Regions from separate parts of the Pantoea sp. CFCC18179 genome, predicted to be linked through region 4. Evidence: predicted binding sites of a transcription regulator. Region 4 holds the regulator's gene; each other region holds the start of a gene.
What was found. Region 4 encodes CRP, which controls carbon source genes, mostly activating them, when cyclic AMP is high. Its sites were predicted from a motif close to ATGTGANNNNNNTCACAT; they were not measured.
Positions count from the first base shown of each region.

Region 1 (8,187 bases), on a different contig from region 4:
GCAGCATTGGCCTTTTCCGAAAGCTGATTCTCCAGCGATGTCAGGTTAGTGCTACCTGAAGCACTGATTACACCAACCTGTTGTTGATTCAGTGGCGCTTCGTTGACCAAATCGGCAGCCATGCTACCGAATGCGATTGAGGACAGTGCTACAGCGGCTAAAGTCAGTTTAATGCTTTTCATAATCGTCTCACTTATACAGATGAATTTGGGGTCGGTCGCGATTTAGTTAACAACCGTTAATTAAATGCTAGCGCCGAAGTGGCCTGCGCGTCAATTATTTTATTAATGGTCGTTATTTTAATCGAAAGTGGCGTGATTATGGGCTTTCAGCCCTTTTTTGACTTATCCATTCGGGTGCTTACATTACTCAAAAGCACAAACGGGCAAAGGCCGAATCCGCTCTGCCCGCATGCACTTGCATATTTATTTAATGATCGGTAATTTAATTGGGTGTTTTTAAGCATTGAGGTGTTCATGACAGCCATTACCGAAACCGCAAACCGTAAAACGCGTGGTCGTCCAAGAGTGTTTGACCGCGATGATGCGTTAGATAAAGCATTAATGCTGTTCTGGGCGCATGGATACGAAGGGACTTCACTGTCGGATTTGGTCAGTGCGACCGGTGCGAAAGCGCCAACGTTGTATGCTGAATTTGAAAACAAAGAAGGTTTGTTCCGTGCGGCAATGCAACGCTACATCGAGACATTCAGCGCACAGCGAAATGCCGTATTAAATGATGATGGGTTGGATGTAAAGGCGGCAATTGAAGCCTATTTTCGTGCTACGGCGGCGTGCTTTACCGAATGCGATAAACCAGCCGGCTGCTTTTTTATCTGTACGTCCAGCGCGTTGTCTTCCGAGTCTCAGGAAGTGGCGCAGATGCTTTCCCGACAGCATCATGCGCAAGAATCAGCGTTACAGGCGTTTTTGGACACGCGACAAGCCCGCGGTGAATTGCCTGCATGTGCCAATTCAGCCACGTTAGCCCGCTATTTAGCGTGCTTGCTGCAAGGCATGTCGGTGCGTGCTCGCGAAGGAGCAAATCGCGAGGAGCTGGATCAAATTGTCGATACACAAATGGCGATTTGGCCGGCGCTCGCGGGATATTGCGAACTGAGCGCGGTATAAAAGAAATGGCAAAGTAGTAACGTCTCAGTGCGCGTAGATCCACACTGAGACGTTGTAGGTTTTAAGGTTGGAAGAACATCGGTTTTAACTCTGCGCTAATCGGGCTGTTATCAGGATTTGATGGCATCAAATCCTTCATCGATGCCCACCACCGTTGGCACACTTCCGTTTTTGCCACCGCTTCCCAGCGCACTTCCGATTCAATTTCCACACTGGCGAACAGCAGATTGCGTTCTGCATCCAACCAAATGGCGTAATTGTGTGCGCCATGCGCTTTCAGTGTTTCAGCCAGTTCCGGCCATATCGGCGAATGGCGGCGCAGATACTCGTCATGACAATGAGCATGTACCTGCATCACGAAAGCTTTACGCAACATCGCTTCGCTCCGCCTGCAAAGCAGCCTGCCATGGCTTGACGTTGAAACGCTCGCCCAATGCGACTAATTGCTCTGTGGTAATGCTTTGACGGATGCCGCCCATCGACAGCGCTTTCACTACCACTTCTGATGATTTCTCTGCGGTGTCGATTAACCCAAATGTTTCGTCCAGGTTTGGACCCGCACCAAAGATGCCGTGGAACGGCCACATCACAATGCTGTGATTTGCCATCGCATCCGCAGTAGCCTGACCAATGCCATCGGTGCCCGGCACCATCCACGGCAAAATGCCGACACCATCCGGGAACACCACCAAACATTCGGTGCTGCCTTCCCACAACAGGCGTGTGAAGCGCGCTGAATCCAAATTCACCACGTAGCTTAGCGCCATAAAGTTCGTTGCGTGGCAATGCATGATGACGCGGTCGACTCCGTTTGAGACTTGCTTACGCACGCTATGTGATTGGAAGTGTGCTGCCAGTTCGGAGGTTGGCAAACCGCCATTGCTCAATCCCCAATGGATTTTGTAGGACAGCCCTTTGTCATCCACCTGTAGTAGCGCTAAGCAATCTGCGGGATCAAGCTGGACGTTACGGAAAAACTTACCGGAGCCCGTCACCAGGAACCAATCATTAGCCAGCGCCGGTGCAGGTTGGGTCAACTCAATGCAACGGGGTTCTGCATAAAATTCACTGCTGAAATCTTTAACTTCTTCCGGTAATAAACGCAGGCTGACGTTGCCGCCGTTGCGCTCATCCCAACCTTTCAACCACATATCACTGGTGGCTTTAACCATTCCCTGAACAAAAGAGGAAGAGAGAATATTTTGCATGGTGTATCCCTTAACGTTGACGCAGTGTTTGTTGTTCATAATGACGGACTTCGCTCAGCCAGCTGGCGTCAGCCGGGACATCGTGGCGCAAACACCATGCTTCCCACACCGCTTGCCATGGCAAGGATTTTTGTTCTTCCAGCATCGCCAGACGCCCGGTGTAATCCCTTTCCGTTTCCAGCTTGCGCAATTGGTCGGTGGGTTCCAGCAATGCGCGCAGCAGCGCCTTCTTGGCATTACGCGTACCAATCACCCACGCCGCTATGCGGTTGATCGATGCATCAAAGAAGTCAAGGCCGATATGAACTTTGTCGAACAGTTTATGACGCGCAATTTCTGTGGCGATGGCTTGGGTTTCGTCATCGAGAATCACCACGTGATCGCTATCCCAGCGCACCGGACGACTGACATGCAGCAGCAAACGCGGCACATACAGCATCGCAGTGGAGATCTTGTCGGAAATGACTTCTGTTGGATGGAAGTGACCAGCATCCAGCGTCAAAGCGGTTTGGCGGCTGCTGGCGTAGCCAAGGCAAAACTCATTGGAGCCCACGGTGTAGCTTTCAGCACCAATACCAAACAGTTTGCTCTCTACTGCATCAATGTGATGTGCGGGATTCAGTTTTTCACTGATCACTTCATCCAGCGCGCTGGCCAAGCGTTGACGCGGTGCGAGGCGATCAACGGTGAGATCTTTCATGCCATCCGGCACCCAAATATTCATGACGGAAGCTGTACCGAGCTGTTCGCCAAAATAGGCAGAAATGCGGCGGCTGGCTTTGCAGTGATCGATCCAGAATTGACGAATGCCTTTGTCAGCATGGGAAAGCGTAAAGCCATCCGCGCTCAGTGGGTGCGAGAAACAGCTTGGGTTGAAGTCGAGGCCCAGCTTTTGGCTTTTGGCCCATTCCACCCAATTACTAAAGTGTTTAGGCTCAATCGCATCACGATCTACCGGTTTATCGCTCTCCAGATAGATCGCATGAAGATTGAGGCGCTTGGCGCCGGGAATCAGCGACATCGCTTTTTCAACGTCGGCACGCAGCTCATCGGCATTGCGGGCGCGCCCCGGATAATTGCCGGTGGCTTGAATGCCGCCAGTCAGTTCACCGTTCGGGTTCTCAAAACCGCGAACATCGTCGCCTTGCCAGCAGTGCATTGATACTGGAATGCCATCCAGTTGCGCCATTACCTGTTCCACATCTACGCCAATTGCCGCGTAGCGTTGTTTAGCCAGTTCAAAGGCCTGTTCAATCAGCTTAGTCATATGCAAGTTCCTTAGCAGGTTGGCACAGCGCAACAAAGCGAGCCTGATTGGCTGCAAAAGCGCTGTTATTCAGCGGTTCAAATTTTTCGAGTGGGAAGTTTTGGCTAATGCAGCGGCGCAGGTCGCTGACGTCACGCAGTTCGCACAGGGCAATTAATTGGCAACCAACGTTGCCCAGCGTTGACGCTTCAATCGGCCCGGCTAATACCGGCAGTTGGCACGCATCCGCACAGAGTTGGTTAAGTAGCGGGTTTTGGCTACCGCCGCCGACCACGTGGAGTTGGCGCAGCGGTGCGGCACGCAATTCACCCAACTCAGCTATCACCTGGCGATACAGCATTGCCAGGCTGTCAAAAATGGTGCGAGCCAGTGCGGCAGGTGTTTGTGGCACCGGCATATTTTGTTCAGCGCAGGCATTTTGAATCTCCTGCACCATGCTGTTTGGATTAATGAAACGTTGGTGATTGGGGTAAATCAGTGACCGACAGGCAGGTTCTTGTGCGGCATCCGCAATCAAGCGACAGAGGTCGGTTATTTGCAGCTCGCTGCAAACGCGTTGTAACAGCCATAAACCCATGATGTTTTTCAGCACGCGATAGCCTTCCGCGCCGCCTTCATTGGTGATGTTGGCGTTCAGGGCGGAGGTACTCACGCAGGGCTGTAAGCTCTCAATGCCGATCAATGACCAGGTTCCGGAGCTAAGATACGCCGCATCGTCCTGCATTAATGGCGTTGCCAGTACCGCGCTGGCGGTGTCATGTGTCGCGACGGCTACCACCGGAATTTGTTGACCCCGTGGGCTGGTCCAGTAACCGACGGTGTTACCCGGTGCGCTGGTTTTCCCAAACCACTTGGCAGGAATGCCCGCCCAAGCCAGCAAATCAGCATCCCAATCACCGCTGTGAATATTGAGCAATTGCGTCGTGGTTGCGTTGGTGTATTCCCAGTTCATCTGCCCGGTTAAACGAAAGTGCAGATAGTCCGGAATCATCAGTGCATGCTGCACTTGCTGCTGCCAGTCAGGTTGTTGCTGATGCAACGCCCGCAGTTGATACAGAGTGTTGATTGAAAGAAACTGGATGCCGGTGCGTTGATAAATCGCTTCTTTACCCAGATCATGAATGGCCTGCTCCATCACGCCTTCCGTGCGTTTGTCGCGATAACTCACCGCTTCACCGACGCGCTCACCGTTGGCATCCAAAAGCACCAGATCAACGCCCCAGGTATCGATGCCAATGCTGTCCGGCACAATCCCTTCATCATCTAACTGAGCCAGACCCAAGCGAATTTCCTGCTCTAAACGATCGAGGTCCCAGCAATCATAGTCAGCACGTTGTACGCGCTGATTGATGAAGCGGCGAACTTCACGCAGGCTGATCTGCTGACCTGCTGAATTCCACTGTGCGAGCATCACGCGCCCGCTGGATGCGCCTAAATCAATGGCAACAATGTTACGCATACTCATGGCGTTTTCTTCCTGTAATGTGATGACAACAGATTAGAAATCTCTGCGTTTTGCCACCTTCCCCTTACTGCCAGTGCGTAATAGTCACTGGCAGACTGACAAAGAAGTTCGTGAGAAAGCTCACATAACCACGCAAAGAGAGAGTTGTGAGCCTTGCCGCATTTCCATCATTCACTGCTGAGATCTTGAAAAATTAGCCATTTTCCTGCGCCACGCAGTTCAAAATTCAAGGTAAGGTGCAGTTCGCCTGCGTAGACTCGGCTGCGGTTGAGTTAATTAAGAGGCGAATTATGACCGTTTTACATAGCGCAGATTTCTTCCCGGAAGGGAATTACGCCATCGCCATAGAACCGCGCGTGCCGCAGCAGGCATTTCCGGAACACCATCATGATTTCCATGAAATTGTGCTGGTTGAGCAAGGTTCTGGCATTCATGTGTTTAACGGTCAGCCGCAGGCATTATCAGCGGGCTGCGTGTGTTTCATCCGCGATCATGATCGTCATCTCTATGAGCAAACAGAAAATTTATGCCTGACCAATGTGCTCTATCGTAGCCCGGCGGCGTTTCGTTTCTTATCTGGCTTGCAAGCGCTGTTGCCGAGCGAAAATGATGATGAATATGCGTCACACTGGCGGATTAATCACAAAGTGATGGCACAAGCACTGCATATCGTGACGCAGATGAAGCAGCAAGATAGCTGGTCGCTGGAGCGCCATGCTCATCAGGAGCAGCTGTTTTTGCAACTGTTGGTGCTGCTGCGCGAGGCGGCTCACAACGATCAATCGCAGGATCAGGAAGCCCGTTTACATCGGTTGCTTGACTGGTTGAATGAGCACTACAGTGAAGATATCGCGTGGGATGTGTTGGCCGACCGGTTCTCTTTGTCGCTACGGACGCTGCATCGTCAGATGAAGCAGCAAACCGGCAATACACCGCAACGTTATCTCAATCGGTTGCGCCTGTTACAGGCGCGGCATTTATTGCGTCATAGTGATATGCGCATTACGGACATCGCCTATCAGTGTGGGTTTGGTGATAGCAATCACTTCTCCACCCTGTTCCGGCGCGAATTTGGTTGCGCCCCGAGATCGGAGCGCCAGCAGATGCTATAACGGGAGCGTTTCCACATGTCGCTGATATTGACGCGCGAAGACTATTTTCCAGCCACCAATCTGCCGATTGCTGTGGCTGAGCGCATGCCGCAACCCTCCTTTCCGCCCCATCGTCATGAATTCAGTGAAATCGTCATCGTCTGGCGCGGCAATGGCCTACATGTTTTAAACGACCGCCCGTGGTTGATTACCTGTGGCGACGTTTTTTACATCAACGACCATGACTGCCACAGTTATGACAGCGTCAACGACTTAGCGCTGGATAACATTCTTTACTGCCGCGATCGTTTCCAACTGGGGTTGGATTGGCATCAGTTAATTCCTCCGCAGGAAGAACACTCACCGGCCTGCTGGCGATTGACGACACGCGGCATGGCATTGGCGCGGGGTGTGATCAGTCAGTTAGAGCGAGAAAGTCGTAAAAGTGATTCACTGTCGACCCAACTATCAGAAGCGTTATTTTTACAGTTGGCGTTGATTCTGCGGCGTCACGGATATGCTGCCGATCGGCCTTGGGCATTGCCCGAAGGCGAACAACTTGATCTGCTGATGTCGGCCTTGCAAGGAGCGATCAGTCGTCCCTTTGATTTAGCCGCGTTCTGCGAACAAAACCAACTAAGTGAACGTGCCTTAAAACAACTCTTTCGCCAGCAAACTGGGATGACAGTCGGGCACTATTTGCGTCAGTTGCAATTGTGTCAGGCGAAGTATTTGTTAAGAACGCAGGATTGTTTAATCAGTGAAGTGGCTGCACGTTGCGGTTTTGATGACAGTAACTACTTTTCTGTGGTGTTTACCCGTGAAACCGGTTTGACGCCGAGTGCATGGCGGCAGCGTTTTGTGCCGCAGCGTCTGGTTGTAACGGAAAAGGCAAAAGCCTGACGCACATTCTGCGTCAGGCTTTTGATCAGGCTGCCATACCTAATCCAACGATGTTGGCTGCAATGATAATCACCACACAACCCAGCGACAACACACGAACTGGACGCTGTCCCACGGCTTTCCACTCTTTCAGTACCAATCCAACCAAGCCGCCGCACAACACATACAAGCTCATGTGCAGCATCCAGCTGACGAAGTCATACTGCGCAGGGATTTTGGCGTGGCCCCAAGCGTAGAAGAAGAATTGCAGATACCACATGGTGCCGCCTAATACAGCAAACGCGATATTGGCGAGCAGCATTGGTTTGGCTACCGAGAAATCACGACGTACAGAGATATCGGTTTTTACACCTAAACGAATGAAGCAGTAAGCCAGGTTGACCAGCGCGCCGCCACCCATGATGACGACATAGCTTGGCAGTGCCACGTACAATGGATTGATTCCCAGATTGGCAGCGGCTTCGTGCATCGGTTTGGCCGCATCCATCGCAAATGACATCCCGGCTGAGAAGATGCCGCACAATACTGCCAGCACCAGCCCTTTTTTTAGGTTGAACTCTTCCGCATTAATCCCCAGCGCCCGCTCTTTCAACAGACCGGCACGCGACACAATCCCGACTCCAATTAACGCCACAAACACGCCAAGCAGCGTCATGCGGCCACCTGCTGAACTAAACAGTTCGACAAAGCGCCCTTGCAGCAACGGCGTCATCAAGGTTCCTACCACCAAGGTGATGCCAATGGCGATACCAATCCCCATCGACATGCCCAGATAGCGCATGGTTAAACCGTAATTAATGTTGCCAATGCCCCACATGGCACCAAACAAAAACACCGGTAACAGTTGAGAGAAGCTAAAACTGCCGTAATACGCCCAGAAGTTTGGCAGCAGCACCGCACTGACCGTCCATGGCAGAATCAACCAGGACATGATGCCGCCCACCGACCACATTGTTTCCCAAGACCACTTCTTCACCTGCTTAAATGGAGCATAAAAACAGGCGGCGCTGGCGGCACCCACCAGATGCCAGAAAATACCTGCAATGATGGCACTGTTCATTGTTATTCCTTCGTAAGGTTGAGGCCAACAGGAAACCGACGGTTTCCCGATTACCCGCAGTCT
Region 1 is NZ_JBNBPM010000001.1:39,847-48,033, forward strand. It holds gene bhsA (multiple stress resistance protein BhsA) at 1-182, opposite strand, end outside; gene ACPUC7_RS00200 (TetR/AcrR family transcriptional regulator) at 477-1,130, shown strand; gene rhaM (L-rhamnose mutarotase) at 1,192-1,506, opposite strand; gene rhaD (rhamnulose-1-phosphate aldolase) at 1,496-2,338, opposite strand; gene ACPUC7_RS00215 (L-rhamnose isomerase) at 2,349-3,605, opposite strand; gene rhaB (rhamnulokinase) at 3,598-5,070, opposite strand; gene rhaS (HTH-type transcriptional activator RhaS) at 5,361-6,182, shown strand; gene rhaR (HTH-type transcriptional activator RhaR) at 6,198-7,064, shown strand; gene rhaT (L-rhamnose/proton symporter RhaT) at 7,090-8,124, opposite strand.
Region 1: the regulator CRP is predicted to act here: its motif matches at 5,215-5,232, upstream of rhaB (rhamnulokinase).

Region 2 (8,187 bases), on a different contig from region 4:
ACCTGGACTGCTCAATAACCTTAACGATCCGCAAAACCGCTACGCTTTCTGCCTCAACTGCGGCAACGTACGCTAATCTTTACAGCCCGGCCGCTGGTCGGGCTGCTTTTCGTTCGCAATCCACTTATACTGCGCGTTTTAAGGCAAGTCTGAGTTTCTCCATGCAAAAGAAAAATATCTATGTAGCCTACACAGGCGGCACCATCGGGATGCAGCGCTCGTCGCAGGGCTACATTCCGGTTTCTGGTCATTTACAGCAGCAGCTGGCGAACATGCCAGAATTCCATCGGCCTGAAATGCCCGCTTTTACTATTCACGAATATCAGCCGCTAATGGATTCTTCGGATATGACGCCGCAGGATTGGCAATCGATTGCGAATGATATCCAGCAGAACTATCACCTGTACGACGGCTTTGTCATTCTGCACGGCACCGACACCATGGCGTTCACCGCGTCAGCGCTGTCATTCATGCTGGAAAATCTTGCCAAACCGGTGATTGTCACCGGCTCACAAATTCCATTGGCGGAATTGCGCTCCGATGGCCAACAGAATCTGTTGAACTCGCTGTATGTCGCGGCGAATTATCCGATTAACGAAGTGGCACTGTTCTTTAACAACACGCTATTCCGCGGCAACCGCACCACCAAAGCGCATGCCGATGGCTTCAATGCTTTCGCTTCGCCGAACTTGTCTCCACTGCTGGAAGCCGGCATTCATATTCGTCGCCTGAATACGCCGCCTGCACCGCAAGGCCAAGGTGAACTGATTGTGCATCCAATTACCCCGCAGCCGATTGGTGTGGTGACCATTTATCCAGGCATTTCCGCCGACGTGGTACGCAACTTCCTGCGTCAACCGGTGAAAGCCCTGATTCTGCGTTCATATGGTGTGGGTAACGCGCCGCAAAATGCTGAATTTCTGGCCGAACTACACGACGCCAGCGAGCGCGGCATCGTGGTAGTGAATCTGACGCAATGCATGTCAGGCAAAGTGAATATGGGTGGCTACGCCACCGGTAATGCGCTGGAACACGCTGGCGTGGTCAGCGGTTTTGACCTGACGGTTGAGGCGACGTTAACAAAACTCCACTTTTTGTTGAGCCAGAACCTCACCAGCGCCGAAATTCGTGCCAAAATGCAGCAGAATTTACGCGGCGAACTGACTGAAGATTGATACGGAGCGAAAGTAATGAAGCGGGCATTGATAATTATCGATATTCAGAACGATTTTTGCCCCGGCGGCCCAATGGCGGTGCGTGATGGTGACCAAACGGTCGCGGTAGCAAATCGTTATGCGCGTGCGTTCCGCGACCGGGGTGAATGTGTGGTGGCCTTGCAAGATTGGCATCCCGCCAACCACGGCAGCTTTGCTTCAATCTCTGGCGAACCGGTGTATACGCTGGGCGAGCTCAACGGCTTGGCGCAAATCTGGTGGCCTGATCATGGCATTGAAAACTCTTTGGGCGCGGATTTCCATCCCGACCTCGATCGCAGCTTGATTGACGCCGTGTTCCACAAGGGCGGCGATGCAGAGGTTGATAGCTACAGCGCGTTCTTTGACAACGGTCATCGCCGTAAGACTGAACTCGATAGCTGGCTGCGTGAGCGCGGCATCAGCGATTTAGTGATGTTAGGGATTGCCACCGATTACTGCGTTAAATACAGCGTACTGGATGCGCTGGAATTGGGTTACAACGTTGAGGTAGTTAAAGAAGGCTGCCGCGGCGTGAATCTCAATCCCGATGACAGTGAAACGGCGTTCAAGCAGATGGCTGCGCAAGGTGCGGTATTAATCTGAAAAAAGGCTGGTGAGAACCAGCCTTTTTACTGCTCAATGCAAGTTAATCCGCGTGACATCCGGCTCGATACCGAACTCTTCTTTGAGTTGTTTCTTCGATTTAGTCACCATATCGCCACCTTTGCCGATGGACATATGTTGCGGATCGTCGTTGTGACGCGCTTGCCACAGCATCACCAGTTGCAGGCAATTGTCCTTTTGCTCTTGCGTTAGCGCGACGCCATCTGGCCATTTTCCGATTTCAACCGCCGTCGCTAACCGCTCGTACACTTCTGGCGTCATCGCTGCTAGCATCGCTTCCAATTCTTGTTTCATGCTCAACCCTCTTGCTGGTTGCCCTGCTCGTCAGTGAAATTCAACGAGGCTGAGTTCACGCAATAACGTTCACCGCTGGGCTGCGGGCCATCCGGGAACACATGCCCCAAATGCGCATCACAATTACCGCAACGAATTTCAACACGATGCATGCCATGCGAATCATCTTCCAGATAGCGAATCGCTTCGTCATTGAAAGGTTGATAGAAGCTTGGCCAGCCGCAGCCGGAATCGTATTTGGTTTCGGAGAGGAACAGCGGAGAATTGCAAACCAGGCAGTGATAAATCCCATCCTGCTTGTTATGCAGTAAAGCGCCAGAAAACGGAGGTTCCGTTCCACGATGCTGAGTTACATAGCGCTGCATTTCGGAAAGCTGCGCAATTTTTGCCTCGGGTGCGGTGTCTTTAGCCATTTTGAGTTCCGGAGTGTCATTCTGAAAAAATCGACTAGTATTCTAACAAACGATCAACATTTATCGGGTCTTTTTTCGTGCTAACGCTTTCGGCTGATCATCCACAGCGCGATTTTGTGACGTTGATCACCCTTTGCAAATCTCATCCCTTTTTAGCCCGCATTCGGCGTAACATAGGCGCGCAATAAGGGTGCTGCGCAAGCGGTTGCGCAACGAATTATTCCTGGTGTTGGAATTGACCTGTCGCAACAATTGACACGATTCCGCTTGACGCCTGGTAAGGTTTTTGTAATTTTACAGCCAACCTTTTATTCACTAACAAATAGCTGGTGGAATATATGACTATCAAAGTAGGTATCAACGGTTTTGGCCGTATCGGTCGCATCGTTTTCCGTGCTGCACAGCAGCGTTCTGACATCGAAATCGTCGCGATCAACGATCTGCTCGACGCCGATTACATGGCTTACATGCTGAAGTATGACTCTACTCACGGTCGCTTTGACGGCACTGTAGAAGTTAAAGACGGTGCACTGATTGTTAACGGTAAGAAAATCCGTGTTACCGCTGAGAAAGACCCGGCTAACCTGAAGTGGGACGAAGTGGGTGTTGACGTTGTTGCTGAAGCAACCGGTATCTTCCTGACCGACGAAACTGCACGTAAACACATCACCGCTGGCGCGAAGAAAGTGGTTCTGACTGGTCCATCTAAAGATGCGACCCCAATGTTTGTTCGTGGTGCAAACTTCGACAAATATGAAGGCCAGGACATCGTTTCTAACGCGTCTTGCACCACTAACTGCTTGGCACCGCTGGCTAAAGTTATCAACGACAACTTCGGTATCGTTGAAGGCCTGATGACCACCGTTCACGCAACTACCGCTACGCAGAAAACTGTTGATGGCCCGTCTCACAAAGACTGGCGCGGCGGTCGTGGCGCAGCTCAGAACATCATCCCATCTTCTACCGGCGCAGCGAAAGCTGTAGGCGTGGTTCTGCCAGAGCTGAACGGTAAACTGACTGGTATGGCGTTCCGCGTGCCAACTCCAAACGTTTCTGTTGTTGACCTGACTGTACGTCTGGAAAAACCAGCCACTTACAAAGAAATTTGTGCAGTGATCAAAGCTGAGTCAGAAGGCAAAATGAAAGGCGTTCTGGGTTACATCGAAGACGACGTGGTTTCTACCGATTTCAATGGCGAAACCCTGACTTCAGTATTCGATGCTAAAGCCGGTATCGCCCTGAACGACAACTTTGTGAAACTGGTTTCCTGGTACGATAACGAAACAGGTTACTCACACAAGGTTCTGGACCTGATTGCACTGGTTGCTTCTAAGTAAGCTAACCTGTGAACAGACAAGGGGTGACTTCGGTCGCCCCTTTTTTTTCGACTGGATGATGAGAAGGTCTGACAATGCAAGATACGCTCTATACTCTGCCGGTAGTAAACCAAATCACCCCGTATTTGTCACAGCGCCAATTGGGCGATTTACCGATTGTGGTGATCAGCCATCCTAAGGTGCGCGCGGCGATTGCGCTGCAAGGCGCACATTTGCTGTCCTGGCAACCCAGCGGACAGCAGCCAGTTATCTGGCTCAGTGAGAAAACGCCATTTACTTCAGGTAAAGCGATTCGTGGCGGCGTGCCGATTTGCTGGCCGTGGTTTGGCCCTGCTGGCGAGCCTGCTCATGGTTTTGCTCGCAATTTGCCATGGACGTTATCCGCGCATGATGAAAATGAAGATGCGGTAATGCTGACTTTCACGTTAGAAAGCAACGCACAAACTAAGAAGCTCTGGCCACACGATTTCACCCTGCTCGCCCGTTTCCGCATCGCCGAGCATTGTGAGATTGAATTAGAAGCTTATGGTGATTATGAAGCTACCGCCGCATTGCACACCTACTTCCAGATCGCGGATATCGCGCAAGTTGAAGTGAGCGGATTGGGTAATAGCTACATCGATAAGGTCAATAATAACGAAATTGGTACGTCTTCTGACGGCAAGCAAATTTACCCGAACCGTGTCGATCGTGTGCATACCGCAGCGGATGATTGCAGCGTGATTCATGATAAAGCGGGGAAACGTCAAATCGAGGTTTACCACCATTATCAAAGTGACGTTGTCACGTGGAACCCAGGTCCAGAATTATCATGCAGCATGGCGGATATGGCCAACGAAGGTTACAAAACCATGGTTTGCGTGGAAACCGCGCGTATTAGCAAGCCGCTGAAAAGTGCCGGCGAATCCCCAGCACGTTTGGGAACCACACTACGCGTCGTCAATAAGTGATATTACAGCGACGCTGCGGCGTCGCTAAACCACATCCAGCGCCGTTTTGTGCTGCGCTGCAGGAAATGCACGATCAATGATGGCGAGTTCATGATCTGCGAGTTGGATGTTCAATGCCGCGGCATTTTGTTGTACATGCGCGATGCTGCTTGCTTTCGGAATAGCCAACACACCTTGTTGTCGAATCGCCCAAGCCAGCATTAACTGCGCCACGTTAATGCCCTTCTGTTGTGCAATCTGCTGCAAATTTGCGTCTTTAAAAAGCGACTGACGCAGGCGTCCAGCTTGCGCTAACGGGCAATACGCCATGATTGGTGTTGCGCGTTGCTGGCATTCAGGCAGCAGATCATATTCAATCCCGCGCGAAGCCAAATGGTAAAGCACTTGATTGGCTAAACACGCGTTACCACCCGGTTCATTCCACAATTCCAGCATATCGTCGCGATCAAAATTGGATACGCCCCAATAGCGGATTTTGCCTTGCTGCTGCAAAGACTCCATGGCGCGAATCGTCTCTTCCAACGGCACATTACCGCGCCAGTGCAACAAATAGAGATCGAGATAATCGGTTTGCAGACGACGTAAACTGCGTTCACACGCTTCAACTGCGTCAATTTCACCGGCGTTCCACGGATAAACTTTCGACACTAGCCAGGCTTGATCGCGGCGTCCGCGTAGCGCTTCACCAACGATCTGTTCAGCGCCACCTTCAGCGTACATTTCGGCCGTATCAATCACTTTTAATCCAAGATCCAATCCCGCCTGTAATGCCGTCACTTCCTGATTACGCAGAGCAGCATTTTCGCCCATGTACCAGGTGCCCTGACCGATTGCCGGTAATGCGTCTTCACCATGAAATGTAATGGTCTTCATCACTCCTCCTTCCGCTTCATTATGGGGCGCGCTATTGGTGCAATGTAATAAAAACGCCTCATTGCGAGGCGTTGAATTTCATTATTAGAAGGTGTAACTGACACCGGTCCATAATGTGAACTGGCCGCTTTTGTCGACCATCGGACTGTCTTTGATCTCGCTGGCGAACTGAGTGTAACGACCCGAAAGGCTGGCATTCCAGCTATCACTGATTTGGTAACTGGCGTTCATCTCAACATACGGTGACCAGCTATCATCAGGATGATACTCGGCTATGCCGGTACGCGCGCTTTCATGGGAAGAAACGCCGTAGTAATAGCGGTTTTGATTGGCGCTGTTCCACAATGCGCCGATGCCTGGCGTTAAGCTGAAGGCACCGAAATCAAAGCGATACAAATAAGTGATGTCCCACAACATGCCGTTGCTGTTATTCAATACGTCACCGAGCAGCGCAGTGCGCACAATGCCCCAATCAGCAACATGGCGGTAGTTGGCGCCGGCCATCAGCGTCATACGGCGCTTATCCAACCCTTTCATGTCGCCCAAATCATTGTCTTTAGGATCGTACTGCTGTGGCGATCCCAGTACCGTCAGCGACAGCTGATTCTGCGGATCTTTCCACAGGTAATAGCCGCCCTGTAGGCTGCGGAACCAGAAGTTTTCGCCTTCATAATTAATGACAGGAACCGGAATGTAACGGTCCTGTCCACCACGATAAGGTGACTCTGCATAAATGACCGATGCACCGAGAGATAAGGGTTCTGCATGAGTGCCGAACGCCGCAAAATAACAAGGAATAGCCAGAGCAAGCGCTTTAAGTTTGAATTGGTTCACAATTTAATCAGTCCATTAATATAACAATCACACGCAGAGTCTAACCAAATTTTAGCCATCGGTTAACGTTTAATGATGCTGTTCTTACTGGCCGGCGGAATTATCTGAGGCGACGTAAAGGCCGCTATGCTTAGGTTTAATGCCTCCGTGCTTATGAGACTTTGTTATTGATATATCGCTAAATAAGGAGAAAAGTGGCTGCAGATTTTCTGAATGCCTTCTACAGTTAAATGTAAGACGAGACTTTTTGTACGAGCAGAGTAACCATAGGAATTGTGTATCCCGATAAAAAAACGTCAGGTTGGCATAAGGGTTGCTGTACTCAATAAAGAATATCTTCCGGGAGCTGCTAGACCTTTTTATTACGCTCCTTTACCTGTGCTAAAAACGAAAGGACGGGCATCGCTATGAACATATTCGATCACTATCGTCAGCGTTATGAAGCTGCCAAGGACGAAGAATTCTCACTACAGGAATTCCTCGCCATCTGTAAACAGGATCGCAGTGCATATGCCAACGCTGCCGAACGACTATTAATGGCTATCGGTGAGCCGGTGATGGTTGACACTGCGCAAGAGCCACGCCTTTCCCGCATCTTTTCCAACCGCGTCATGGGACGCTATCCTGCCTTCGAAGAGTTTTACGGTATGGAAGAAGCGATTGAGCAAATCGTTTCCTACCTGAAACACGCCGCGCAGGGTCTGGAAGAGAAGAAACAGATTCTTTATTTACTGGGTCCTGTCGGTGGCGGTAAATCCTCGCTGGCCGAACGGCTGAAAGCGTTGATGCAGCGCGTGCCGATCTATGTGTTGAGCGCTGACGGCGAACGCAGCCCGGTAAACGATCATCCTCTCTGCCTGTTCAACCCGCAGGAAGACGCCAATATTCTCGAAAAAGAGTATGGCGTGCCGCGGCGTTATCTTGGCACCATCATGTCGCCGTGGGCGGCAAAACGCCTGCATGAATTTGGCGGCGACATCACTCGCTTTAAAGTGGTGAAAGTCTGGCCATCAATCCTGGAACAGGTGGCGATTGCCAAAACCGAACCGGGCGATGAGAACAACCAGGATATCTCCGCGCTGGTAGGTAAAGTGGACATCCGTAAACTGGAAAATCACGCGCAGAACGATCCTGATGCGTACGGTTATTCCGGTGCTTTGTGCCGTGCCAACCAAGGTGTGATGGAATTCGTTGAGATGTTTAAAGCACCGATCAAAGTGCTGCATCCATTGCTGACCGCTACGCAGGAAGGTAACTATAACGGTACTGAAGGGATCTCCGCCCTGCCGTTCAACGGCATTATTCTGGCGCACTCGAATGAATCAGAATGGGTGACTTTCCGTAACAACAAGAACAATGAGGCGTTCCTTGACCGTGTTTACATCGTCAAAGTGCCGTATTGCTTACGCGTTTCGGAAGAAATCAAGATCTACAACAAATTGCTGGATCACAGTGAATTGACCACAGCGCCTTGCGCGCCGGGTACATTGGAAACGCTGGCACGCTTCTCCATCCTGTCGCGTTTGAAAGAGCCAGAAAACTCCAGCATCTACTCCAAAATGCGCGTCTATGATGGCGAGAGCTTGAAGGATACCGATCCGAAGGCGAAATCCTGGCAGGAATATCACGACTATGCTGGCGTGGATGAAGGGATGAACGGCCTTTC
Region 2 is NZ_JBNBPM010000001.1:194,803-202,989, forward strand. It holds gene sppA (signal peptide peptidase SppA) at 1-76, shown strand, start outside; gene ansA (asparaginase) at 162-1,175, shown strand; gene pncA (bifunctional nicotinamidase/pyrazinamidase) at 1,191-1,799, shown strand; gene ACPUC7_RS00925 (YeaC family protein) at 1,833-2,114, opposite strand; gene msrB (peptide-methionine (R)-S-oxide reductase MsrB) at 2,117-2,527, opposite strand; gene gapA (glyceraldehyde-3-phosphate dehydrogenase) at 2,866-3,864, shown strand; gene ACPUC7_RS00940 (D-hexose-6-phosphate mutarotase) at 3,939-4,814, shown strand; gene ACPUC7_RS00945 (aldo/keto reductase) at 4,839-5,690, opposite strand; gene ACPUC7_RS00950 (MipA/OmpV family protein) at 5,772-6,521, opposite strand; gene yeaG (protein kinase YeaG) at 6,929-8,187, shown strand, end outside.
Region 2: the regulator CRP is predicted to act here: its motif matches at 2,642-2,659, upstream of msrB (peptide-methionine (R)-S-oxide reductase MsrB).

Region 3 (8,187 bases), on a different contig from region 4:
CTTACGTACCGATTTTCGTGGTGAGCTATTTGTTGGCAGTCAATATTTGCTGGCTTGGGCTGACAAGCTGGTTGAACTTAAAACCATCTGCCATTGTGGACGCAAAGCGAGCATGGTTTTGCGACTGGATGCGAGCGGCAAGCCCTTCAGTGAAGGTGAACAAGTGGTTATTGGCGGAAACGAACGTTATATTTCGGTGTGTCGCAAACATTATAAACAAGCGATAGACGAAGGTTCGTTGAAAGCGATATATGGATCACAGCCTCCTCAGGTCTAGCTCTCTAGCCGCATGAAAAAACCCGCCGAAGCGGGTTTTTTCATTAGCGTTATTTAAACTTTTTTCGCTTTTTTCTCAACTTTCAGCTCAGCTTTACTCTCCACAACTTTCTCATCAAGCGACTCTGAGAATTCACGGCCGTAGAAGGTATCCAGCATAATTTGTTTCAGTTCAGCAATCAGCGGATAACGTGGGTTGGCGCCAGTACATTGGTCATCAAATGCATCCTCAGCCAATTTGTCGACTTTAGCGAGGAAATCAGCTTCCTGTACGCCAGCTTCACGGATTGAGGTTGGGATCCCCAGTTGGGTTTTCATCTCTTCCAACCATGCCAGCAATTTCTCAATTTTCTGAGCTGTACGGTCACCAGCAGCTGACAGACCCAAATGGTCGGCAATCTCAGCGTAACGACGACGTGCCTGTGGGCGATCGTACTGGCTGAAAGCCGTCTGCTTAGTTGGGTTATCATTCGCGTTATAACGGATAACGTTCGAAATCAGCAGGGCATTAGCTAAACCGTGTGGAATGTGGAACTCAGATCCCAGTTTGTGCGCCATTGAGTGGCAAACACCCAAGAAGGCGTTTGCAAACGCGATACCTGCGATGGTTGCAGCATTGTGAACACGTTCGCGGGCTACAGGATTCTTAGCGCCATCACGATAGCTCGCCGGCAGGTTCTCTTTCAGCAGTTTCAGTGCTTGCAGTGCCTGACCATCAGAATACTCGTTCGCTAATACTGAAACGTAAGCTTCAAGTGAGTGGGTTACTGCATCCAGGCCACCAAATGCACACAGTGAACGTGGCATATCCATCACCAGGTTAGCATCAACAATCGCCATATCTGGAGTGAGCGCGTAATCCGCCAATGGATATTTTTGACCGGTTGCGTCATCGGTTACCACGGCAAACGGCGTAACTTCAGAACCAGTACCGGAAGTGGTGGTGATGGCAACCATGCGCGCCTTCACACCCATTTTCGGGAATTTGTAGATACGTTTACGAATATCCATGAAGCGCAGGGCCAACTCTTCGAAATGCGTTTCCGGATGTTCATACATTACCCACATGATTTTCGCTGCATCCATCGGTGAACCACCGCCAAGAGCGATGATTACGTCAGGTTTGAAGCTGTTCATCTGCTCTGCACCTTTACGCACGATGCTGAGCGTTGGGTCGGCTTCAACTTCAAAGAACACCTCAGTTTCGATACCGTGCGATTTGAGTACGCGAGTTACCTGGTCGGCATAACCGTTGTTAAACAGGAAGCGGTCAGTCACGATGAAGGCGCGTTTTGCACCGTCAGTTGCCACTTCTTCCAGCGCGATTGGTAGTGAGCCACGGCGGAAGTAAATAGACTTCGGAAGTTTATGCCACAACATATTTTCAGCTCGCTTGGCCACGGTTTTCTTGTTGATGAGATGTTTAGGTCCCACGTTTTCAGAAATGGAGTTACCACCCCATGAACCACAGCCCAGCGTCAGAGACGGAGCCAGCTTGAAGTTATACAGGTCGCCGATACCACCTTGTGAAGCAGGGGTGTTGATCAGGATACGCGCGGTCTTCATCTTGTCGCCAAAGTAATGCACGCGCTCAATTTGGTTGTCCTGATCGGTGTAGAGGCAAGAGGTATGGCCGATACCGCCCATCGTCACCAGTTTCTCCGCTTTATCTACTGCGTCGTGGTAATCCTTCGCACGATACATGGCTAAAGTTGGAGACAATTTCTCATGGGCAAACGGTTCTGATTCATCAACCAACTTCACTTCACCAATCAAAATCTTGGTGGTGGCTGGCACGCTGATTCCCGCCAGCTCAGCAATTTTGGTTGCGGGTTGTCCGACGATTGCCGCGTTCAGAGCACCATTTTTTAAGATGATATCCTGAATAGCTTTGAGCTCTTTGCCTTGCAGCATGTAGCCGCCGTGGCTGGCGAAGCGTTCGCGCACCGCGTCGTAAGCTGAATCCACAACTATTACGGATTGCTCTGAAGCACAAATTACGCCGTTATCGAAGGTTTTTGACATCAGGATGGAAGCGACTGCACGTTTAATATCAGCGGTTTCATCGATAACCACTGGGGTGTTGCCTGCACCCACACCAATCGCTGGTTTACCAGAGCTGTATGCTGCTTTCACCATGCCTGGTCCGCCGGTTGCAAGGATCAAGTTGATATCTGGGTGATGCATCAATTGGTTTGACAGCTCAACAGAAGGGACATCAATCCAGCCGATAATATCTTTCGGTGCACCTGCAGCAATGGCGGCTTGCAGTACGATATCAGCCGCTTTATTGGTTGCATCTTTGGCGCGTGGATGTGGAGAGAAGATGATGCCGTTACGCGTTTTCAGGCTGATTAACGCTTTAAAGATTGCAGTTGAAGTTGGGTTGGTGGTTGGAACGATACCGCAAATCAGGCCAATCGGCTCAGCGATGGTGATGGTACCGAAAGTGTCGTCGGTCGCGAGAATACCGCAGGTTTTTTCATCTTTATAGGCGTTGTAAATGTATTCAGAGGCGAAGTGGTTTTTGATCACTTTGTCTTCAACAATACCCATACCGGATTCTGCGACAGCCATTTTGGCGAGTGGAATACGGGCGTCTGCAGCGGCGAGGGCGGCAGCGCGGAAAATAGCATCAACTTGTTCCTGACTAAAATTAGCGTACTCACGCTGTGCCTTTTTAACACGTTCAACCAGTGCATTTAGTTCGGCAACATTAGTAACGGCCATAGTGCTCTCCTGAAGGAAGTTAAACTCTTTTAGTAAACAAGCCTGAGTCCAGAAGTATAGTCGCGCTATGCTTATATATTGGTCAGGTTAGCCATGATTTGCGTTTGCTTACTAAAAGGGTTTCCTGGTCAAGATGCTTAATGCTCAGAAGTGGTTTCGATGCGGTAAGATTACCCCTGATGGGGTAGGTGAATTTTGATGCAGATCAATTTAAATCCAAGCTGACACCATTCAGCACCAACTTTTGCAAGTAAAGTTAGCAAGGTGTGCCACGCAATCAGCACGCTTCAGCTTCATCGCGATAACGGGGAATTAACAGTAGTTGAATGAACTGGTTATTATTGTTTTTAGTAGCATAAATTTCTGCGCAACCCTCTGGTTTTATGCCCGGCTTATGCACTACATTAAGCGCGATTTTATCCTGAACCTTCCCGGAGCCCATTTTGAATCCTGTATTACTTGACCTTTCCGGCTACATTAAATTTTTTGTCGGTCTATTTGCTCTGGTTAATCCGGTAGGCATCATCCCTGTATTTATCAGCATGACCAGTTACCAGGGTGTGGTTGAGCGCAACAAAACCAACCTGACGGCGAATCTGGCCGTTGCGATTATTCTCTGGACATCCTTATTTTTGGGTGATGGCATTCTGCACGTGTTTGGTATCTCAATCGATTCATTCCGGATTGCCGGCGGCATTCTGGTGGTGACTATTGCCATGTCGATGATCAGTGGGAAGCTGGGTGAAGATAAGCAGAATAAGCAGGAGAAATCAGAAAGCGCGATCCGAGAAAGTATTGGCGTGGTGCCGTTAGCTTTGCCGCTGATGGCGGGACCGGGTGCCATCAGTTCCACCATTGTGTGGAGCACCCGCTATCATAGTTGGCAAAATCTGCTTGGTTTTAGTCTTGCGATTGCCATTTTTGCGTTTTGTTGTTGGCTGCTGTTCCGTGCTGCACCGTTAATGGTTCGCGTGTTGGGCCAAACTGGCATCAACGTTATTACCCGAATTATGGGCTTATTGTTGATGGCATTAGGCATCGAATTTATCGTTACTGGGATGAAATCAATTTTCCCTGGTTTATTGAATTAAATGCCGGTTATTTTTCCACGCGACTTAATGTTGTGAACCAAATTGGTGCAATATGGTTTTTTATTGCACCGATATGATGCTTTAATTCATGCTGCTTAACTCACTTCTTCAACCATCACTTTTACTACTTACCTAATTTCACTCAGTATCAATTTCACAGAAGATTGTGATGATAGTCACAGTTAATTGCTCTGCATAATTTTTATTAGTTAGCATTACAGAACGCTTAGTATCGTATTTAATAACGAATAATGCGGTGTAGGCATTTCTTTATAGCTTAATGAGTAAATGTTATGAGTTTTAAAAGATTAAGGCTAAAACATCGACAAATACTGGTAAAATGTCAATTTAATCAATATATTACGAGATAATTCACATTGATAATTAACACTTTTCCTGTTCAGGCGAACGTGATAAAAGAGAATCCGCTAACATTTTTGTAGTTTAGCTTTGGCGTGCGGGCATTTGTTCTGATAATTTTCGGCACATCGCAAATTTTTTAACTGATAGTGACAAATGTGTACGCTTCTTGCTTACAGGCTATCGGGCTTATGATTAAGGTTGATATTTGTTGATGAAATGCATGGTAGCGAAAATAACGGCATGTTCAGCGCTGGCTTTATGCCTCACGGGAATGTTGGCTCAAAGCCAGGCAGCGCAAGTTCCAGCAGGTACGCCATTATCAGATGCACAACGCATTGTGATAAATAACGGTAGTGAAGTGGCCACGTTAGATCCGCACAAAGCCGAAGGTGTTCCAGAATCAAATGTCATGCGTAATCTGCTTGAAGGGCTGGTTGAAACCGACAATAACGGTCAAGTAGTGCCGGGTGTTGCAGAGAAGTGGCAGAGTGAGGAGAGCCGCATTTGGACCTTCACCCTGCGCGATAATGCGCGCTGGAGCAACGGCAAGCCCGTTACCGCGAATGATTTTGTCTACAGTTGGCAACGCCTGGCTAATCCAAAAACCGCCTCACCTTACGCCAGTTATTTGCAGGCGGCTCATGTTGCCAATATTGATGCGGTGATGTCGGGCAAAGCAACTCTCAATCAACTCGGCGTTAAAGCGCTCGACGATCGTCACCTGCAAGTCACTCTCTCTGAGCCTGTTCCCTATTTTGTTGCGATGCTGGCACACAGTGCCATGAAACCAGTTTATCGCCCGGCGATTGAGCAATGGGGCGAGCAATGGACGCAACCACAACATTATGTGGGCAATGGTGCGTATACCTTGTCTGAATGGGTGGTGAACGAAAAGCTTGTGCTGAAGCGTAATCCTAATTATTGGGACAATGCGCATACCGTTATTGAAGAGGGCGTGTTTTTACCGCTCTCATCGGAAAATAGCGACGTTAACCGTTATCGCAGCGGCGGCACTGATATGACCAACAGCGCTGTACCGCCGGAGATGTTTAAAAAGTTACAACAGGATCTTGGCGATGAAGTGAAAGTCAGCCCGCTGTTATGTACTTTCTACTATGAAATCAATAACAAAAAAGCACCGTTTACCGATGTTCGTGTGCGCACGGCACTGAAGCTAACGCTTGATCGCGATATCATTGCGCAAAAAATCATGGGGCAGGGGCAAATACCTGCGTATGGTTTAACGCCGCCGTTTATCCACGGTATCACACTCTCTCCGCCAGCCTGGTCGCAACAAACACAAGCCGAACGCAATGCGAGCGCTAAACAGCTGCTGGTTGAGGCCGGTTTTAATCAACAAAACCCACTGCGTTTCACTCTGCTGTATAACACTTCGGAACAGAACAAACGGCAGGCGATTGCCGCGGCGTCGATGTGGCAAAAGAATCTTGGTGCGGTGGTGACACTGCAAAATCAGGAGTGGAAAACGTTGCTGGAAACGCGTCATCAAGCGCAATACGACGTAGTTCGAGCAACGTGGTGCGCCGACTATAACGAGCCATCGACTTTCCTGAATATGTTATTGAGCGGTTCTTCCACCAACACCGCATTTTATCAAAGCCCAGCTTTCGATCAGCTCATGCAGAAAACGTTGAATGTAGCGGATGAGGCGCAGCGCGCTTCCCTTTATCAGCAAGCTGAAGCGCAACTTGATAAAGATTCGGCAATTATCCCGGTGTATTACCGGGTTAGCGTTCGGCTGGTCAAACCTTGGGTGGGCGGTTTTACCGGTAAAGACCCGCAAGATATGCTGGGATTGCAATACTATTACATAAAGAAACATTGAGTAATGTGGTGATCCGGCGCTACAGTCGGGCGGCACATTACCGTGGTAAACCCTGAAGGGTGATGAGGGTCTCTGTTCAGACAGGCAGAGATCACCTGGCAACAGGGTACGCCAGGCGAGCAATCGACCTGGTAAAGATAATAAAACTGGAGCGTAATAATGAACAACATCACGAAAAAAAGCCTGATTGCTGCGGGCGTATTAGCAGCAATCGGCGCGCTGGCAGGGAATGCCGCGCTGGCCGCAACGGTACCAGCAGGCGTTGAATTGGCAGCAAAACAGGAGTTGGTGCGCGGTAACGGCGACGAAGTTCAGTCGCTGGACCCACATAAAATTGAAGGTGTTCCTGAAGACAACATCGCGCGTGATCTGTATGAAGGTTTGATCACCAGCGACAGCGATGGCAAACCGGTCCCGGGTGTGGCGGAAAGCTGGGAAAACAAAGATTTCAAAGTCTGGACTTTCCACCTGCGTAAAAATGCCAAATGGTCTAACGGCGAGCCGGTAACCGCACAAGATTTCGTCTACAGCTGGCAGCGTTTGGTGGATCCGAAAACGGCATCACCTTACGCCAGCTATCCGCAATACGGCCATATCGTCAATGTTGATGACATCATCGCAGGCAAAAAACCAACTTCCGAGCTGGGCGTAAAAGCCATCGACGATCACACGTTGGAAGTGACGCTGAGCGAGCCTGTTCCGTATTTCTACAAATTGCTGATCAACTCAGTGATGTCGCCGGTATACAAACCGGCGATCGATAAATTTGGCGATCAGTGGACGCAGCCGCAGAACTGGGTTGGGAACGGCGCATTCAAGCTCGAATCACACGTGATTAACGAGCGCGTTACCTTAGTGCGTAACCCAGAATATTGGGATAACGAGCACACCGTGCTGAACAAAGTGACCTTCCTGCCAATCAACTCAGAAGTCAGCGACGTGAATCGTTACTTCTCAGAAAATGGCAGCGATATCACCTACAACAACATGCCAATAGAGCTGTTTAAAAAATTACAGCGTGATAACGGCAAAGAGCTGATGGTTAAGCCATACCTCTGCACCTACTACTACGAAATCAACAACCAGAAAGCGCCATTCACCGATCCACGCGTCCGTACCGCGCTGAAACTCGGTCTGGATCGCGACATCATGGTGAACAAGGTTCTGGCGCAAGGTCAGCAACCGGCTTACAGCTTCACACCGCCAGCCACCGATGGCATGGAATTGTTGCCGCCGGATTGGTTCAAATGGGATCAGAACAAGCGTAACGAAGAAGCGAAAAAACTGCTGGCGGAAGCCGGTTATACCGCAGATAAGCCGCTGACTTTCAACCTGCTGTACAACACTTCCGATCTGCACAAGAAATTGGCCATCGCCGCCTCTTCGATCTGGAAGAAAAACATTGGTGTGAACATCAAGCTGGAAAACCAGGAGTGGAAAACCTTCCTGGATACTCGCCATCAGGGCAACTTTGACGTGTCACGCGCCGCATGGTGCGCGGACTACAACGAACCAACGTCGTTCCTGAATATCATGTTGTCTGACAGCAGCAGTAACACCTCGCACTACAAGAGCGCAGACTTCGATAAAGTGATTCACGATGCCGTTAAAGCCGCAGACGATAAAGCACGCGTAGCGGATTATCAGAAAGCTGAGCAGATCCTGGATAAAGACAGCACCATCGTGCCGGTTTATTACTATGTGAACGCGCGTCTGGTGAAACCATACGTCGGCGGTTACACCGGTAACGATCCGCTGGATAAAACCGTCGATAAAAATCTGTATATCATTAAACATTAATAGCACTCAGGCTATCGACAGTGGCGGTGCTGCGGCACCGCCTTTTTACTTTGTGAAGCAACAGCCTGGTAGGTACGGCAA
Region 3 is NZ_JBNBPM010000001.1:171,121-179,307, reverse strand. It holds gene tdk (thymidine kinase) at 1-277, shown strand, start outside; gene adhE (bifunctional acetaldehyde-CoA/alcohol dehydrogenase) at 331-3,006, opposite strand; gene ACPUC7_RS00820 (YchE family NAAT transporter) at 3,450-4,097, shown strand; gene ACPUC7_RS00815 (ABC transporter substrate-binding protein) at 4,672-6,306, shown strand; gene oppA (oligopeptide ABC transporter substrate-binding protein OppA) at 6,466-8,106, shown strand; gene oppB (oligopeptide ABC transporter permease OppB) at 8,187-8,187, shown strand, end outside.
Region 3: the regulator CRP is predicted to act here: its motif matches at 3,200-3,217, upstream of adhE (bifunctional acetaldehyde-CoA/alcohol dehydrogenase).

Region 4 (8,187 bases):
CAAACGCTGCTGCCGCGCATTCTGCGGCGGCGCGTCACTTTACGTCCGCATTGGCAGCGCCTTGACCTGCCCGATGGGGATTTTGTCGACTTAGCGTGGAGTGAAGATCCGGCGCAAGCGCGTCACAAACCGCGCATGGTGCTGTTTCATGGCCTGGAAGGCAGCTTCCGCAGTCCCTACGCGCACGGTTTGATGCAAGCATGTCAGGCGCGTGGCTGGCTGGCGGTGATGATGCACTTTCGCGGCTGCGGCGGTGAACCGAATCGCCTCAATCGCATTTATCACTCCGGCGAAACTGAAGACGCCACCTACTTCCTCAGTTGGCTGCAACGCGAATGGGGCACGGTGCCAACCGCGGCCGTCGGCGTGTCACTCGGCGGCAATATGCTGGCGTGTTTGTTGGGGCAACAAGGCAACGATGCACTGCTGGATGCGGCGATGGTCATCTCTGCCCCGCTGGCGTTAGAACCGTGCAGCGGCAAGTTGGATGTCGGCTTCTCGCGCTTCTATCAATACTATTTGCTCACGCAGTTGAAAAAGAACGCCACGCGCAAGTTGCAGGCCTGGCCCGGTACCTTACCGGTCGATCTCGATCAACTGCGTGCGTTTCGTCGTTTACGTGAATTTGATGATGCGGTTACCGCCCGCGCGCACGGTTTCGTCGATGCCAACGACTATTATCAACGTGCCAGCGCCATGCCGTTTTTAACCGGCGTACGTAAACCGTTGCTGCTCATCCATGCGCAGGACGATCCCTTTATGACCGACGCCGTGATTCCGCAGCCGCATCAATTGTCAGCCTCAACGCAATATCAACTGACCCAGCAAGGTGGCCACGTCGGCTTTGTTGGCGGCACGTTGCTGAAACCGCAAATGTGGCTGGAACAACGCGTGCCGGATTGGCTCTCTACCTATTTGGATGTGTAATTGTGATTATTCCCTGGCAGCAGCTTGAAGCGGAAACGCTGGAAAACCTGATTGAAACCTTCGTGCTGCGTGAAGGCACAGATTACGGCGAACAGGAACGCAGCCTGTCACAGAAAGTCGCCGATGTGCGCCGCCAACTTGAGCGCGGCGAGGTAGTGCTGGTATGGTCGGAGCTGCACGAATCCATCAATATCATGCCGAAGAGTGAATTTCGCGGCTAATGCGCCGCGCGGCAATTCGTGGTAACAATGCTCATCGCCGGACTTCACAGGGAGCTCTGTTATGTCAGCCAGGCATCCAATTATTGCGGTTACCGGTTCCAGCGGTGCCGGAACCACCACCACCAGCCTTGCCTTCCGTAAGATTTTCCAGCAGTTAAATCTGCATGCCGCGGAAGTGGAAGGCGACAGTTTCCATCGCTATACGCGTCCAGAAATGGACATGGCGATCCGCAAAGCGCGCGATCTCGGGCGCCACATCAGTTATTTCGGCCCGGAAGCCAATGACTTTGGTTTGCTGGAGCAGACGTTCAAGCATTACGGCCAAACTGGACTGGGCGAATCGCGCAAGTATTTGCACACCTACGATGAAGCCGTACCGTGGAATCAGGTGCCGGGCACCTTTACGCCGTGGCAACCGCTGCCGGAAAACACCGATGTGCTGTTTTATGAAGGTTTGCACGGCGGCGTGGTGACGCAGCCACACAACGTGGCGGAACATGTAGATCTACTTGTTGGCGTGGTGCCAATTGTTAACCTTGAGTGGATTCAAAAGCTGGTGCGCGACACCAGCGAACGTGGACATTCGCGGGAAGCGGTGATGGATTCAGTGGTGCGTTCGATGGAGGATTACATCAACTTCATCACGCCGCAATTCTCGCGTACTCACATCAACTTCCAGCGTGTGCCAACGGTGGATACCTCAAACCCGTTTGCCGCGCGTGAAATTCCGTCGCTCGACGAAAGCTTTGTGGTGATTCATTTCCGTGGATTGGAAGGGATTGCGTTCCCTTATCTGCTGGCGATGATTCAGGGATCGTTTATCTCCCACATCAACACTTTGGTGGTGCCGGGCGGAAAAATGGGCCTGGCGATGGAGTTGATTATGTTGCCGCTGGTGCAGCGCCTGATTGAAGGCAAGCGAATTGAGTGAGTGCAGTGATTATGTAGCGGCGCAATTTATTGCGTTATGTTGACCTTTTACCATCAACTGAACGCGATAAATCGCGCCGCTACAATCGAGCTAAAGCTCAATCACTTCATAGCTGTGGGTGATTTCAACGCCTTTGCCCAGCATAATAGCCACCGAACAATATTTTTCCGCTGACAGATCAACTGCGCGCGCCACCGCTTTATCGCTCAACGCTTTGCCGCTGACAATAAAATGCAGGTTAATGTGCGTAAAAATACGTGGCGCTTCTTCACGACGTTCAGAGGTGAGTTTCACTTCGCAATCGGCGACATCGCTACGCCCTTTTTGCAGAATCGACACCACGTCAATCGCGCTACAGCCGCCGGCTGCCATCAACACCATCTCCATTGGACTTGGCGCTTTATCACCGGAATTACCGTCCATTAATACCTGATGGCCGGATGAGGATTCTCCGAGAAAGGTAAGCCCTTCCACCCATTTCACTCGTGCCTGCATTATTCTTTCTCCTGAAGCGGCGGTTTTGCCGTCAGAGTACGCTTTCACATGACAAACGGCAATCCAGAGAAATCCCCCTTCTGCTGAAGCGAGACAACACAAGACAGCTCGCAAAAGCTGTGCTACAAACAGTGCTGAAAATATTTTCGTCCTAACCGACGAAGGCGGGAAGAATCAAAAGCGTAGCTTAAGAGTCACCCCGGAATAAATTTTCCTTCATTAGGAAACGCTCGACGATTAAACCGCCTGACAGGGAAAAATGCCCCCTGTATTTTTGGGCACGATTACAACAGAGGATAATAGCGAATGGTTCTCGGCAAACCGCAAACAGACCCTACACTCGAATGGTTCCTGTCCCATTGCCATATTCACAAATATCCGTCAAAAAGCACGCTCATCCATCAGGGTGAGAAAGCGGAAACGCTGTACTACATCGTGAAAGGTTCCGTAGCGGTACTGATTAAAGATGAAGAAGGCAAAGAGATGATTCTCTCCTACCTTAATCAGGGAGATTTCATCGGCGAACTCGGTCTTTTCGAAGAAGGCCAGGAACGCAGTGCTTGGGTACGTGCGAAGTCTGCCTGCGAAGTGGCTGAAATTTCATACAAAAAATTCCGTCAGCTGATTCAGGTAAACCCGGATATTTTAATGCGACTGTCGTCGCAAATGGCGCGTCGTCTGCAAGTGACATCTGAAAAAGTGGGCAACCTTGCCTTCCTCGATGTGACCGGACGTATCGCGCAAACGCTGCTTAATCTGGCTAAACAGCCAGATGCGATGACTCACCCAGACGGAATGCAGATTAAAATCACCCGTCAGGAGATTGGTCAGATCGTGGGCTGCTCACGCGAAACCGTGGGTCGTATCCTGAAAATGCTGGAAGATCAGAATCTGATCTCCGCACACGGTAAAACCATCGTCGTTTACGGCACCCGCTAATTCCTTCTCACCCACGGCGTGATGGCAACATCGCGCCGTTTCTATTTGCGATGAGCTGATGTGGCGCCGAATCATCTATCATCCTGAAGTTAACTATGCGCTGCGGCAAACGCTGGTGCTGTGCCTGCCTGTGGCTCTCGGTTGGCTGTTTGGCGATCTGCAAAAAGGGCTGTTGTTCTCTTTAGTGCCGGCCTGCTGCAACATGGCGGGGTTAGATACGCCGCACAAACGCTTCTTCAAACGCTTGATTGTGGGTGGTTCGCTGTTCGCCACCGGCAGTTTCCTGATTCCGTACCTCACCGATTATCACGTGCCGTTGCCGCTGATTTTATTGGTGTTGCCGCTACTGATTGGCGTCACCGGTGAAATCAGCCCGCTGCATGGCCGCTTACTGCCAGCCACCTTGATTGCCGCCATCTTTTCGCTAAGCCTGGTAGGACGCATGCCGATTTGGGTGCCGCCGCTGCTCTATATTGGCGGCACATTGTGGTACGGCTTGTTCAACTGGTTCTGGTTTTGGCTGTGGAAAGAGCAGCCGATGCGCGAATCGCTCAGTTTGCTGTATCGCGAGCTGGCGGATTATTGCGATGCCAAATACACCTTGCTGACGCAGTTAACCGATCCGGAAAAAGCGCTGCCGCCGCTGCTGGCACGTCAACAAAAGGCGGTTGATCTGATTACCGTCTGTTATCAGCAGATGCACATGCTGTCGGCCAGCCGCGATAACAGCCACAAACGTCTGACGCGCGCCTTCCAGGTGGCGCTGGATTTGCAGGAACACATCTCAGTTAGCCTGCACCAGCCGGAAGAAGTGCAGAAACTGGTTGAGCAGAGTCACGCCGAAGCGGTGATTCGCTGGAACGCCAAAATCATCTCAGCGCGGCTGCGGGTGCTCGCCGATGCCATTCTTTATCACCAGTTGCCGGATCGCTTTCACATGGAGAAGCAGCTGGGTGCGCTGGAGAAAATCGCCCGCCAGCATCCGGATAATCCGGTCGGCAACTTCTGTCTGTACCACTTCAGCCGCATCGCTCGCGTGCTGCGTACCCAAAAGCCGCTCTACACGCGTGACTTAATGGCCGATCGCCAACGCCGCTTGCCGCTGCTGCCAGCGCTGCGCAGCTATCTTTCCTTCAAATCATCGGCGTTACGTACCGCCGGTCGTTTCGCCGTGATGTTGATGTTTGGCAGCGCGCTGGCGCTGTTCTTCAACATCCCCAAACCTTACTGGATTCTGATGACCATTATGTTCGTCAGCCAGAATGGCTACAGCGCCACGCGCGTGCGCATTCAGCACCGCGCACTGGGCACCTTTGCCGGTTTGCTGATCGCCGCAGCTTCTTTACGGCTGGAAGTGCCGGAATCGCTCACGCTGCTGTTTATGCTGGTGATTACGCTGGCGAGCTATTTGGTGACGCGCAAATATTACGGTTGGTCGATGATTGGCTTTACCGTCACTGCGGTGTATTCGCTGCAATTGCTGTCGCTGAATGGCGCGCAGTTCTTGTTACCGCGCATGATGGATACCTTGATGGGATGCCTGATTGCCTTCGCCGGGATGATTTGGCTGTGGCCGCAATGGCAAAGCGGCTTGCTACGTAACAATGCGCACGATGCGTTGGAGGCTTATCAGGACGCGCTGCGCTTGCTGCTCGGCCCGGAGCAATCGCCGGAGAAGTTGGCGTATCAACGCATGCGCGTCAATCAAGCGCACAACGCGCTGTTTAACTCGCTCAATCAAGCCTCCAGCGAACCCGGCTTCAATCTGCAATATCTGAAAGATATGCGCATGTGGGTAACGCACAGCCAATTTATCGTTGAGCATATCAATGCGATGACCATTCTGGCGCGTGAACACACTATGCTGACGTCCAAGTTGGCGGAACGTTATCTGCAATCCTGTGAAATCGCGCTGCAACGCTGTCAGCAACGGCTGGCGTACGATGGGCCAGGCAATGACAGCAATATTCTGGAAGCGCCGGAGAATCTGAATGAAGGGCCGGTGACGATTGTCGAACAGCATGTGAAGCGGATTTTGCAGCACCTCAACGTGATGCACACCATCTCTTCTTTGGCGTGGAGCCAGCGACCGCATCATGGCCGCTGGCTTAAGGTGTTGCGTCCGAAAGCGGATTAAGCGGCTAACACTTTCTCAATCGCGGTGGCGAAACGCGTCATGCCTTCGGCGATGTCAGTGGGTTCAATCACCAGCGACGGCACAAAACGAATCACGTCGGTGCCCGCAGTCAAAATCATCAGCCCTTCTGCCGCTGAAGCGTTGAGAATGTCACGCGCTTTACTGGCGAACTGCGGTTTCAGCGCGGCACCAATCAGCAGACCTTTACCGCGGATCTCGCTGAAGATGTCGAACTTGCTGTCGATGGCTTGCAGCGCTTCAACGAACTGCTGGCGACGCGCATCCACGCCGTCCAACACTTCCGGCGTATTGATAATGTCGAGTGCGGTTTCCGCAATCGCACACGCCAGCGGGTTGCCGCCGTAAGTGGTGCCATGCACGCCCGGCGCCATCACCGAGGCAATTTCGTTGGTGGTCAACATCGCGCTCACCGGGAAACCGCCGCCCAACGCTTTCGCGGTGGTGATGATGTCGGGTTTGATGCCGTAATGTTCATAGGCAAACAGCTTGCCGCTACGTCCCATGCCGCTCTGCACTTCATCCAACACCAGCAGCGCATTATGTTCATCACACAGCGCGCGCAAACCTTGCATAAATTCCGCCGTCGCGGGCATCACGCCGCCTTCGCCCTGAATCGGCTCGACCACGATGGCGCAGGTATGATCGTCAATCACGGCTTTAACCGCATCAAGATCGTTGAACGGCACATGCACGATATCCGCCGGTTTCGGCCCAAAGCCATCGGAATATTTTGGCTGCCCGCCAACCGACACGGTGAACAGCGTGCGGCCGTGGAAGGCGTTATGGAAAGCGATGATTTTGCTTTTGAACGGGCTGTGCTTTTTGCAGGCGTAATAACGAGCCAGCTTGAAGGCGGCTTCGTTGGCTTCTGCGCCAGAGTTACCGAAAAACACCCGGTCGGCAAAAGTGGCCGCAATCAACTTGCTGGCCAGACGCAGCGCCGGTTCGTTGGTGAACACGTTGCTGGTATGCCACAAGGTTTCGCCTTGGGTTTTCAGCGTTTCCACCAGCGCCGGATGACAATGGCCCAATGCAGTCACCGCGATCCCGCCAGAGAAATCGATATACTCTTTGCCCTGCTGATCCCACACTCGGCTGCCTTTGCCTTTAACCGGCACAAACTGCGCAGGTGCATAAACAGGCAAAATAACGTTATCGAACGTTTCCCGGGTTACCGCTATTTTTTCCGCTGCCATTGACGACCTCATCGGGTTATTTGTTGAGCTGATGTGAAATTATAATCACAAAATATGCATAAAAAATCACACGAAGGCAAACATAAGTTATGCGTTCAGGAAATTCGCCAGCAGTTGATGCCCTTGCTCACTGAGAATGCTTTCTGGGTGAAACTGCACGCCTTCCAGCGGCAACGTACGATGACGGAAACCCATGATCTCATCTGGCTCGCCATCGCGCAGGCTCCATGCGGTAATTTCAAACTCAGCAGGCAGCGTATCGCGCGCCACAATCAAGGAATGATAGCGCGTCACGGTGAGCGGATTATTAAGGTCACGAAACACACCTTGATTGGTGTGCTGAATCAGCGAGGTTTTGCCGTGCATCACCTGGCGCGCGCGCACCACCTGCGCGCCGTACACCTGCGCGATGGCCTGATGGCCGAGACATACGCCGAGAATCGGCAGACGTCCGGCGAAGTGACGAATCGCCGCGAGGGAAATGCCGGATTGATCCGGCGTGCACGGACCCGGCGAAATCACCAGATGCGTCAGCGGCAACGCCTCCATCTCATCCAACGTAAGCGCATCATTACGCACCACGCGCACTTCCGCGCCCAATTCGCAAAAGTATTGGTAGAGATTCCAGGTGAAAGAGTCGTAGTTATCGATTAGCAGCAGCATAATGCCCTCAGGCCAGTAAAACCGCCGCTATTCTACGCATTTTAGCTTGTCGGACTCACCACTTTCGCAAACAGTGCGGTGAGCGGCGCTAAATCGCCAGCAACACCCGCTGAGATAGCGGCGCGCCATGCATCGCGCTCCAGATTTTCCCACGTCAGCAAATATCCAGCGTGCAGCGCCAGCTGCTCGAAGAAGATACGCTGTGCGCGGCCATTGCCAGCGCGGAACGGGTGCAGCACGAAGATTTCACAATAGTAGTGCGCGATGCGCGCCATAAACTCATCCTGAGGCAGATCCGCCAATCCGCGTTCTGCTTCCAGCGCTTGCATCAGCGTGTTGCCCTCTTTCTCAATGTATTCGCAGTGACAATACGGCGTTTCATCGCGCCAGATATCCACCGTGCGCAGTTCACCGGCCCACGCGTAGAGATCCTGAAACAACGTGCGATGAATATGGCACAAGCGCGGTAAACCAATGCTGCGCGGCCCAAGTTCTAAGGTCGCGATACGTGCAGTACTGAAAGCCAGTTCGGCTTTACGCAGTTGCGCTTCATCATGAATATCAAGGCGATTCTTCAACACGCTGTCGTTATGCCACAGATAAGGATCGCGCACCGCCAGGCTATTATCCGCCATATTGCCTCCTCAACGATGTGAG
Region 4 is NZ_JBNBPM010000019.1:62,469-70,655, reverse strand. It holds gene ACPUC7_RS22750 (hydrolase) at 1-927, shown strand, start outside; gene ACPUC7_RS22745 (YheU family protein) at 930-1,148, shown strand; gene ACPUC7_RS22740 (phosphoribulokinase) at 1,210-2,079, shown strand; gene ACPUC7_RS22735 (OsmC family protein) at 2,170-2,574, opposite strand; gene crp (cAMP-activated global transcriptional regulator CRP) at 2,881-3,513, shown strand; gene ACPUC7_RS22725 (YccS/YhfK family putative transporter) at 3,572-5,650, shown strand; gene argD (bifunctional acetylornithine/succinyldiaminopimelate transaminase) at 5,647-6,867, opposite strand; gene ACPUC7_RS22715 (aminodeoxychorismate synthase component II) at 6,955-7,530, opposite strand; gene ACPUC7_RS22710 (putative adenosine monophosphate-protein transferase Fic) at 7,572-8,165, opposite strand; gene ACPUC7_RS22705 (YhfG family protein) at 8,155-8,187, opposite strand, start outside.